DNA from 3 places in the Ralstonia flatus genome. Region 3 is predicted to be linked to each of the others. Evidence: predicted binding sites of a transcription regulator. Region 3 holds the regulator's gene; each other region holds the start of a gene.
What was found. The regulator FliA, encoded in region 3, starts transcription of late flagellar genes. The targets are predictions, from matches to a motif close to CTAAAGTTTNNNNNNNNNNNGCCGNTA.
Positions count from the first base shown of each region.

Region 1 (3,274 bases), on a different contig from region 3:
GTACGAGCTTTGCTGCGTTTGCAACTGCGTCAGCGGCAGGCTTTCCACCTTCATGAGGCTGGACACCAGCGAGTTGACGTCGATGCTCGTCCCGATACCGGGAATCGAGATCGGCGGAACATAGGTGCTGGTCGAGGAGGTGGTAGTGGTAGTCGCCATGATCGGGTCCGATAAGCATCTGCGCCGGCGGAAGTCTCTCTACACAACGGCACGGGCCGCAGCTTCTTTAGGGCAGGTTATGCGCGCGCCACCCACGAAAAAGAGGGGTATCCGACAAAAGAAAAAAGGCCGACGCCCCGAGGAGCGCCGGCCCTTGGCCCAACCGCCAGGCGGCTGGACTGCATCCAACTGCCTGATTAGCCCTTCAGCAGGCTCAGGATGCTGTTCGGTGCCGAGTTGGCTTGCGCCAGCATCGCCGTACCCGCTTGCTGCAGGATGTTCTGACGCGTCATGTTCGACGTTTCCGACGCATAGTCCGTATCGATCATCACCGACTTGGCGGCCGACAGCGCGGTGTTCGACGAGGTCAGCGTGTTGATGGTCGAGGTCAGACCGCTTTGCTGCGCGCCCAAGTCAGCGCGGGCTGCCTTCAGGCTGGCCAGATCGGTGTCGATCTTGGCCTGGGCTGCCGTTGCGTTGGCGGTCGACGTCACGCTCGTACCGGTCAGCGTACCGAAGCTGGCCAGGTTGGCGTTGGTGACGGTAGCGACGTCGGTCGATGCGTTCTGACCGTATTGGAACGTCGTCGAGGTCACCGTGCCGTCGAACAGCTTGGCGCCGTTGTAGTTGGCGTTGAGCTCGATGTTCTTGTTGGCCGTGGCCAGCTGTTGGTATTCCTTGTCCAGGTTGGCCTGGTCGGTGGTCGACAGACCGCCGTTGTTGGCTTCCACAGCCAGTTGGCGCATACGTTGCAGGTTGTTTTCAACCTGGCCCAGGTACGAGTCGGCCGTTTGCAGGTACGACTGTGCGTTGTTGGCGTTCTGGATACCTTGGGTTTGCGAGTTCAGCGTGGTCGTCAGGCTGGAGGCCACAGCGTAGGCAGCGGCATCGTCCTTTGCGCTGTTCACGCGCAGGCCGGTCGACAGACGTTGCAGCGAGGTTTGCAGGGCATCCTTCGATGCCGACAGTGCTTGCTGCGTTTGCAGGGACGAGATGTTGGTATTGAGGCTGAGGGACATGACGGCTCCTAAGTTTCCCGATGGTTTGTTGCCCGTGTTTGCTAATTCCGGCTAGGCCGGGCAACGTGACCTGCAACTTGAAGGGGATCAGGTCTGCGTTGTACTCAGGTTATCGGTGGCCTCTGAGGAAAGTTTAGGGTCGCCTTGACAAATTTGTGCGTCGGCGGCGGTTTGGGCTTGCGGCCGCCTGACTCCCGACACCCCTCCAAAAGAGGCGGTGCGCCTGCTTCTTGGCCGGCAGGCCCTCGGCTATACTCGTTCGATCAGTTCATAGGCGCCTGCATCTCTCTATATAGAGCGCCACACACGGCACAGATGGGGAGTTGCAAGCCCGCCAGACGGCCCAAGGCCTGCTGACGGAAAGAAGAGCTCGAAGCGAGCCCGCGTTTGACCCGCAACACCCACCATGCTCAATGTCCTGATCGTCGAACCGCACGATATTGCCCGTGTCGGCCTGCGCCAGATCCTCAAGGATTCGCGTCTGGCCCGCCAGATCGAGGCCGTGCCGGACCTGCGCGATGCCAACAACGACCTCCTCGCCCAGCGCGAGTGGGACGTCATGCTCTTCTCGGTGGAATCGGCCACCGGAGACGAATTCCAGATCATCAAGTCCGTACGCCAGCAGCATGCCCGCCTGGCGGTGCTGGCACTGGGCCGGCACCCTGAGGCGCTGCTGGCCGTGCGGGCGCTCAAGGCGGGCGCCGCCGGCTATCTGCCGATGGACGCCAGCCAGCCGCAGCTGCTGGCGGCCGTCAACGCCATCTCCAAGGGCAAGAAATACCTGCCTTCGGATCTCGTGGAAGTCCTGGCCGACAACCTGAACGTCGATTGGGACAAGCCCCGCCACGACATCCTCTCCGACCGCGAATTCCAGACGCTGCGCATGTTGGGCTCCGGCCGCACGCTCGGCGAGATTGCCGAGGCACTGCAGATCAGCGTCAAGACAGTGAGCGTGTATCGGGGGCGCGTGCTCTCAAAGATGAAGCTGCGCAACAACGCCGAGCTGACCATGTACGTGGTCAGCAACGGCTTGCAGATCTGAGCACGTTATAAGAACCGCGGAATGCGCTCGCCGTAGCGGCGGGCGTTCTCGCGCACGAGGTCCTGCACCGCTGCCGGTTCCAGCGGCCGCGTCAGCAGATAGCCCTGAAACTCGTCGCAGCCGACTTCGCGCAGGAATTCAAGCTGGCCGGTGGTCTCCACGCCTTCGGCCACGGTCTTCATGCCCATGGCTTGCGCCATCATGATGATGGCCCGCGTGATGGCCGCGCGCTCGGCCACGTGCGGCAGGTCCTGCACGAACGACCGGTCGATCTTCAGCGTATCGATCGGGAAGCGGTGCAGATACGACAGCGATGAATATCCGGTGCCGAAATCGTCCAGTGCCAGCGATACGCCCATCGCCCGCAGTTCGGTCAGCAGCGCATGCAAGGACGGATCGTCGCGAATCAGAATGCCTTCGGTCATCTCCAGCTCGACCGCGTTGCCGGGCAAGCCGCTTGTCGATAGCGCGCCGCGCACCATGCCGCTCAGCTGCCCGGAACTGAATGCCTGGCCCGAGAGGTTGATCGACATGCGCAAGTCCGGCAGCCCGATGCGGCGCCAGCGTGCAAGCTGGTCGCAGGCGGCACGCAGGATCCAGCGGTCGATCTCGACGATGAGGCCGGTTTCTTCGGCGTCCTGAATGAACTGGCCGGGCATCATGCGGCCGAAATCGGCCGAGTTCCAGCGGATAAGCGCTTCCACGCTGACGATGCGGCCGCTGCGCACATCCACGCGCGGCTGGTAGTCGGCGTAGAACTCGTTGCGGTCGCTCGCGCGGCGCAGGCCCGATTCAATGCGGAAGCGGCGCGAGACGCGGTCGTCGAGGTCGCTGGTGAAGGTCTGGAAGTTGTTCCGCCCGCGCTCCTTGGCCAGGTACATGGCGGCGTCGGCCTTGCGCAGCAGCGTGTTCGGATCGTCGCCGTCGTGCGGTGCCACGGCAATGCCGATCGACACGCCTAGATACAGCTCCTGCCCTTCGATATGGAACGGCGCGCTGATGGCCGAGAGGATGCGCTCGGCCACGCGGCGCGTTCCCAGGCCATCGAGGGCTT
Region 1 is NZ_CAUDLI010000004.1:261,330-264,603, reverse strand. Features, by position in the region: gene fliD (flagellar filament capping protein FliD) at 1-159, opposite strand, end outside; gene R2676_RS11390 (flagellin N-terminal helical domain-containing protein) at 357-1,178, opposite strand; gene R2676_RS11385 (LuxR C-terminal-related transcriptional regulator) at 1,585-2,220, shown strand; gene R2676_RS11380 (putative bifunctional diguanylate cyclase/phosphodiesterase) at 2,226-3,274, opposite strand, start outside.
Region 1: a site for FliA is predicted at 1,289-1,315, ahead of R2676_RS11390 (flagellin N-terminal helical domain-containing protein). Genes of this name have one in related genera too.

Region 2 (3,274 bases), on a different contig from region 3:
CGCAGCTTGGCCAGCGCGCTGGCGTTGCGGTTGTCGGTGCTGTTGGCGGTGTTGGCCGAAATGGCGAACGTATCGCCGTTGCCGGGCGAACCCGACAGCGTCATTTGCACGCCGTTGAACGCGTACGTCGCGCCCTGGGTGTACGGTGCCGTGCCGCCGGTGTACGTGGTCGACGTGCCGCCCACCGTCACCGTGACGCTGCCCGGGAACCCCGACAGCGAGCCGCCAACGGCCGAGCTGTACGTCAGGTTGATCGGCGAGGTGAGCGGCGATCCGGCATACGTGCTGTCCACGCCCAGCGACGACACCGAGGCACTGCCCGTGTTGTTGCTGCCCTGGTTGAGCACCACCGGCGAGGCCGCGGCCACGTCGTGGTAGTCGGTGGTGAGCGTCTGCATGGTGGCGGCCGCGTTGGCGGTCGGGCGCACCAGGAAGGAGTCGCCGCTGTTCATCGTGCCCGACAGGTTGAGCGTGACGCCGTCAATCGTGGTCGGCCAGCTCGTCACCGTCACGGAAGCGGAGCCATCCGGATAGTGCGAAACGGTGTAGGCGCCGCCCTGGTACTTGACCTGGTAGTCGTAGCCCTGCCCCGCATTGGCGTTGGTGATGCTGGCAGTCAGCGAGCCGGTGCCGGTGTTGTTGGTGCTGGGCGCGACGCTCGGGCTGGCCACGGAGAAGAGGTCCGTGCCCATCTTGCCGTTGGCGTCCATGCCGAGCTTGTTCTGCGCATTCACGTCGGCCGCCACCGCCGTGGCCAGGCGGCCCAGGCTGTTCTGCGCCGGAATGAGCGTGTTGTTGCGAAAGTCCATCAGGCCGCCCAGCGCACCGCCGCCGAGCTGGCTGTCGTCGATGTTGACCGTACCGCCCGGGCTCTTGTAGCCCACCGACAGTTGCGTCGGGTCGTACTGCGACGGTACCGCCGTCAGCTGGTAGCTCTTGTTGCCCTGCACCAGCGCCTGGCCGTTGCCAACGTAGATGTTGAACTGGCCGTCGCCGGTCTGCACCACGCTGGCCTTGATCGACTGATTGAGCGTCTGGACAAGCTGGTCGCGCTGGTCACGCAGGTCGTTGGCCGGCTGGCCGGTCGATGCCTCCGCCTTGGAAATCTGGTCGTTCAACGAGGCGATCTGCTGCGCGGTGCCGTTGACCGTGCTGATCTGCGTCTGCACCTGCGTGTTGACTTGGCTGTTGAGCGAACTCAGCTGGCCGGCAATCGAATTGAAGCGGCTTTGCAGGCCTGCGGCGGCGTTCAGGAAAACCTGGCGCGCAGTGGTGTCCGACGGCTTGGAAGCCAGGCCATCGGCGGCATTGAAAAAGCTGGTGAGCGACGAAGTCAGGCCGCTGTTGCTGTCCGACATGTACTTGCTCAGGCCCGACACCAGGCTGTTGAGCTGGTCGGCCGCGCTGGTCGAGGCCTGGCCGCTTTGCACCTGCGCGGTCAGGAACTGATCGTAGATGCGCTTGACGGTCGTGACGTTGGCGCCCTGGCCGAGATAGCCCACGCCGGCGTACAGCGGAATGTTCTCCGTCTGCACGGCTTCCTGGCGCGAATAACCGGGCGTGCTGGCGTTGGCAATGTTGTTGCCGGTCACCTGCAGGTTGATATCGGCCACCCGCAGGCCCGACGCGCCAATATTCAGAAGGGAGCTGCTCATAGTTGTCTCGGTGCGGGCAGCACGAAGCCGCCGAAATAAGCTCTAGAAACAACATCGGCCGGACAAGAACAAACTTGAGCCGGCCGATGTTGCCAAAATATGCTTCCTAAAGCACTTATGCGATCTGCTTGATCACCGCCATGATCTTGTGGGCGTAGTTCGGGTCGGTGGCGTAGCCTGCGCGCTGCAAACCCTTGGCGAACGACGCCGCATCGTTGCCGTTGCCGGCTGCCACGACGTTGCTGTAGCGCGGGTTGTTGGCCAACAGGTTGGCGTAGTCCTTGAACGCCTCGGCGTACGAGCTGTAGGCGCGGAATTTCTCCTGCACCTTGTGGGTGACGCCGCCGATGTACTCGGTGGTGGTCACCGTGGCCGTCTTGCCTGCCCACGAGCCGCCGGCCTTGATGCCGAACAGGTTGTGCGTGTTCGTGCCGTCCTTTGCCTTGATCTCGCGGCGGCCCCAGCCGGACTCCAGCGCGGCATGGCCGATCATGAAGTTGGCCGGAATGCCGGTTTCCTGCGCGGCCTGCGATGCGTGGCCGATCAGCTTGTTGTAGAAGCTGCTCATGCGGTCGCCGCGCGGCTCCGATGCCACCGTCGACAGGTCGACCTCGGGCGGTGCGCTGGCGGTCTGTGCCTGGGCATCCGCCTGCTTGCGCAGGGCGGCCAGCGCACGCTGCACGCGTTCTTCCAGGCCCGGGCGCGGCACGGTGCTGATGCCCGAGCCGTCGTCTTCCGTGCCCGGCGCGACGGCCGCGGCCATGCTGTTGAGCGACGAACGGGCGATCGCCTTGGCGGCATCGTTCGTGGCACCGGCAGCGCCCGGCAGCGCGGTATTCGTGGCCGTCGTGTTGGACAGCGCGGTATTCACCTTGCCACCCGCATCCGGGTTCACATGGTTGGCCTGACGCAGCATCTGCTTCAGAAGCTGGTCTGCCACGCCCACGCCGCGCGAGGCCATGGTCTGCGAAAGCTGCTGGTCGAGCATCGACGTGTACATCTTGCTCGACGACGAATCGAGCGGCCCGTTCTGCGGCGATGCATCGCGCATCTGCTTGAGCATCATGTTCACGAAGATCGCGTCGAACTGCTTGGCGACGGTCTTGGCGGCGCCGGTCGGATCCGTACGTGCCGTTTGCTTGAGCGACTCGAACCCTCGGGAATCGAGCGCCAGGCGGCTGGTGAGGTCGGTTTGGTTCATCGTGGCCTCCGCAGCGTCAGATGATTTCCAGGTCGGCGCGCAGCGCGTTGGCCGCCTTCATCGCCTGCAGGATCGAGATCAGGTCTTGCGGGTTGGCGCCAATCGCGTTGATGGCCTTGACCACGTCCGCCAGGTTGGTGCCGCCCTTCACGTTGATGAGGCTGCCGCCTTGCTGCTTGACCTCGATGTTCGAGCGCGCACCCGCCACCGTCTGCCCTTGCGAGAACGGCGCCGGCTGGCTCACCACCGGGTCCGTGCTGATGGTGACGGACAGGCTGCCGTGCGCCACCGCGCAGGGCTCGAGCTTGACAAGCTGGTTCATCACCACCGAGCCCGTGCGGGCGTTGACCACCACGCGTGCCGCGGCAAGCGCCGGGGTCACGTCGATGTTCTGCAGCTTGGCCAGAAAGCCCACGCG
Region 2 is NZ_CAUDLI010000004.1:248,960-252,233, reverse strand. Features, by position in the region: gene flgK (flagellar hook-associated protein FlgK) at 1-1,655, opposite strand, end outside; gene flgJ (flagellar assembly peptidoglycan hydrolase FlgJ) at 1,771-2,856, opposite strand; gene R2676_RS11310 (flagellar basal body P-ring protein FlgI) at 2,873-3,274, opposite strand, start outside.
Region 2: a site for FliA is predicted at 1,708-1,734, ahead of flgK (flagellar hook-associated protein FlgK). Genes of this name have one in related genera too.

Region 3 (3,274 bases):
CAACGGCAAGACGCTCGATGAAGTCGTGGGCGCCTACCGCGACGCCAACCTGGCCGGCTGCATCCTGACCAAGATCGACGAGGCCGCTTCCGTAGGCCACGCGATGGACGTGATGATCCGCCGCCGCCTGCCGCTGCACTACGTGTCGTACGGCCAGCGTGTGCCGGAAGACATTGCGGTGCCGAACAAGAAGCTGCTGATCCACCGCTCGTTCCGGGCCGGTGCGGAGCAGTCGTCGTTCACGCTCGATTCGGACGAATCGTTGCTCGTGGCGCAAGGTGGGGTGTTACGCAACGCAGGCAACCGCGAACCCGGCCTGGCCGCTTTCGATTTCGCCTGACAAGGGGGCGACCATGACGACGCCATTCGCCAAGGATCAAGCCGCAGGGCTGCGGCGCATGCTCGGTCATGCCGCTGCCCGCCGCGTGCTCGTGGTCGGCGCGGAAGAGCAGGTCGATGATTTTGTCGACAACCTGCGCATTGCGCTGTCCGGCATGGGCCGCGATACCGCCGTGGTGAGCGCGCAGACCGTGCTGGCCATGGCCGGCGTGCTCGAACAGCACGACGAGACGGCGGATGTGACGCTCGTGGCCGCGCATTTCGGCACCCGGGCGCTGGGCACCGTGGCAGAAGCGTGCGACGACGTGCTGCTGACCTTCGCGGATGGCCCGGAAGGCATCAAGAGCGCGTACACGCTGCTCAAGAAAACCGCCGTGCTGCAAGGCGGCGCCGGCATCCGCACCGTGGTGTGCGGCGCGCATTCGGTGGATTCCGCCGTGCGCGTGTTCGGCAACCTGGCCAACACCGTGGGCCAGTACCTGAACACCCGGATCGATTTCGCCGGCTACCTCCCCGAGGACCGGCACGTAGAACTCGCGCTCTCGCTCGGCAAGCCCGTGGCGAGTGCGTTTCCCGCATCGCCTTCGGCCATGGCCTTCCGCCAGCTTGCCGAAGAAATGTTGAGCTGGGCCAGCGCCGAGGCCCAAGCCGGTGATGGCAGTGCGCCGTCACGGGTGGTCATGTCGGCGCGGGCACCGGCTGAGGCGCCGGCAGATGAATCGGCGCACGCAAGGTCAATGTCGGTATCGACAGCGACACCCGGCGCCACCGCACGCGCGGCCGAATTGGTTTATTGAGGCGCAGCATGAACGAAGCGTCAAAGGCAGGCATGGATATGTACACCGCAACCGGTCGCAAGACCAAGTCCGACGAGATGGCCACGTACGCACCCCTGGTGCGTCGCATTGCCAACCAGATGATGGTCAAGCTGCCGGCCAGCGTTGAGCTGGACGACCTGATCCAGGCCGGCATGATGGGCTTGCTCGATGCGCTGTCGCGCTACGAGGAAACGCAGGGCGTGCAGTTCGAGTTCTACGCGGCCCAGCGGATCCGCGGCGCGATCCTGGACGAATTGCGCGGCTCGGACTGGCTGCCGCGTGGCCTGCGCCGCAATGCACGCACGATCGAGCAGGCGATCCAGAAGCTCCAGCAGCAAAAGGGCCGTGCCCCCACGGAAACCGAGATTGCCGCAGCGCTGGGCATGTCGCTGGCCGAATACCAGAAGCAACTGGTCGACCTGCAAGGCAGCCAGCTGCTGTATTACGAAGATTTCGACCGCGAAGACGCCGACGCCTTCATCGAGAACCGCGCGCCCGAGAACGACGCCACGCCGCTGGACCAGCTGCTGGACCACGACCTGCGCGAATCCGTTGTGGCTGCCATCGAGGCACTGCCCGAGCGCGAAAAGCTGATGATGAGCCTCTACTACGAGCAGGATCTGAACCTGCGTGAAATCGGCGCCGTGATGGGCGTGTCGGAATCGCGCGTGTGCCAGATCCACAGCCAGGCGATTGCCCGCATCCGCTCGCGCCTGCGCGATCGCGCATGGCTGCCGACGCCGACCTGATCCGATATCAACCGGGCGCCGCTGCCAATGGCGAGCGACGCCGGGTCTGTGCCTGACCTGCCAGTTTCTTACTGCGCGGCCAGCGAGTCATCTCGCGGCCGCGCTTTTTCTTTGGGCACGTCGGTCACATCGGTCACGAGCCGCGAGGCGGCGGCATCCCACACGCGGGTCTCGCCGTGCTTGAACAGAAGGAAGCGCTCGGCGGGCACGTTGGCGGCCTTCAGCGCGTGGGCTAGGTCGGTGATGGGCTGGTCCAGCGCTTCGTCCGTCAGCTCGAACGTGCCCCAGTGAATGCCCACGGCCTGCCGGGCACCGATGTCTTGCATGACCTGCACGGCTTCGGCGGGGTCGATGTGCTGCGCCTTCATGAACCAGCGCGGCTCGTAGGCGCCCACGGCAATGGCCGCCACATCGAAGTGGCCGAAGCGCGCCCCGATGTCGCGCGTGTCTTGCGAATAGCCCAGATCGCCCGAGAACCAGAAGCGCAGGTGCGGATGCAGCAGCGCCCAACTGCCCCACAGCGTCCGGTTGCGGTCGTACAGGCCGCGTGCGGACCAGTGCTGCACGGCGCAGAAGTGCGCGGTGAAGGGGCCGAATCGTGCCTCGTCGTCCCAGTCGAATGCGCGCACGTTGGAGTTGTCACCGGCAAGGCGTGTGCCGCGCACGTTGCGCGCAAACCAGCGGTCGATGCCCAGCGGCACGAAAAACATCGGCGCGCCGCCGGGCTGGCGCATCAGCGCACGCACGCTGGCGCGGTCGAGGTGGTCGTAATGGTTGTGCGAGATCAGCACCAGGTCGATATGCGGTAACTGCTTGAGCGACAGCCCTGGCGGTTGATGGCGGCGCGGCCCCGCAAACGGCAGCGGCGAGGCGCGCTTGGAGAACACGGGGTCGGTCAGCACATTCAGCCCATCGATCTGCAGCAGCAGCGTTTCGTGGCCGATCCAGGTCAGTTGCGGCAGCGCGGGCGGCTGATGGATGGCGCCGAGGTTGGGCGCGATGCAGGAGAGGTCTTGCGTGGGCGGCTTGGGCAGCTTCAGGCGGCGACGCTCCCGTTGCCATTGCCAGAAATCGGCGTCGGGGCGCGGGTGCGGATAGCGGTTGCGGAATCCGTCCGGCGTGTGGTGCGGTTTGGCGGGGTTGTAGTCGGGATTCTTCATGGCATCGGAGCGGGTCAGCGAAGCACGGAGATGAGAAGGACCACGTCAGTATCAAGGAATCTCTGATTTCCGGTGCCGGGGCAGGTGGACGCGACCCGGGAAGTCACCCATCGCGCACCTGCATTTCAGAACGCAAAATATGTACACAAAAAACGTATGGAATTGTTGACAGAAAAATGGCGCCCCTCCAAGATTCCGGCAAATACGC
Region 3 is NZ_CAUDLI010000002.1:497,464-500,737, forward strand. Features, by position in the region: gene flhF (flagellar biosynthesis protein FlhF) at 1-340, shown strand, start outside; gene R2676_RS05940 (MinD/ParA family ATP-binding protein) at 354-1,136, shown strand; gene R2676_RS05945 (RNA polymerase sigma factor FliA) at 1,145-1,906, shown strand; gene R2676_RS05950 (MBL fold metallo-hydrolase) at 1,975-3,066, opposite strand.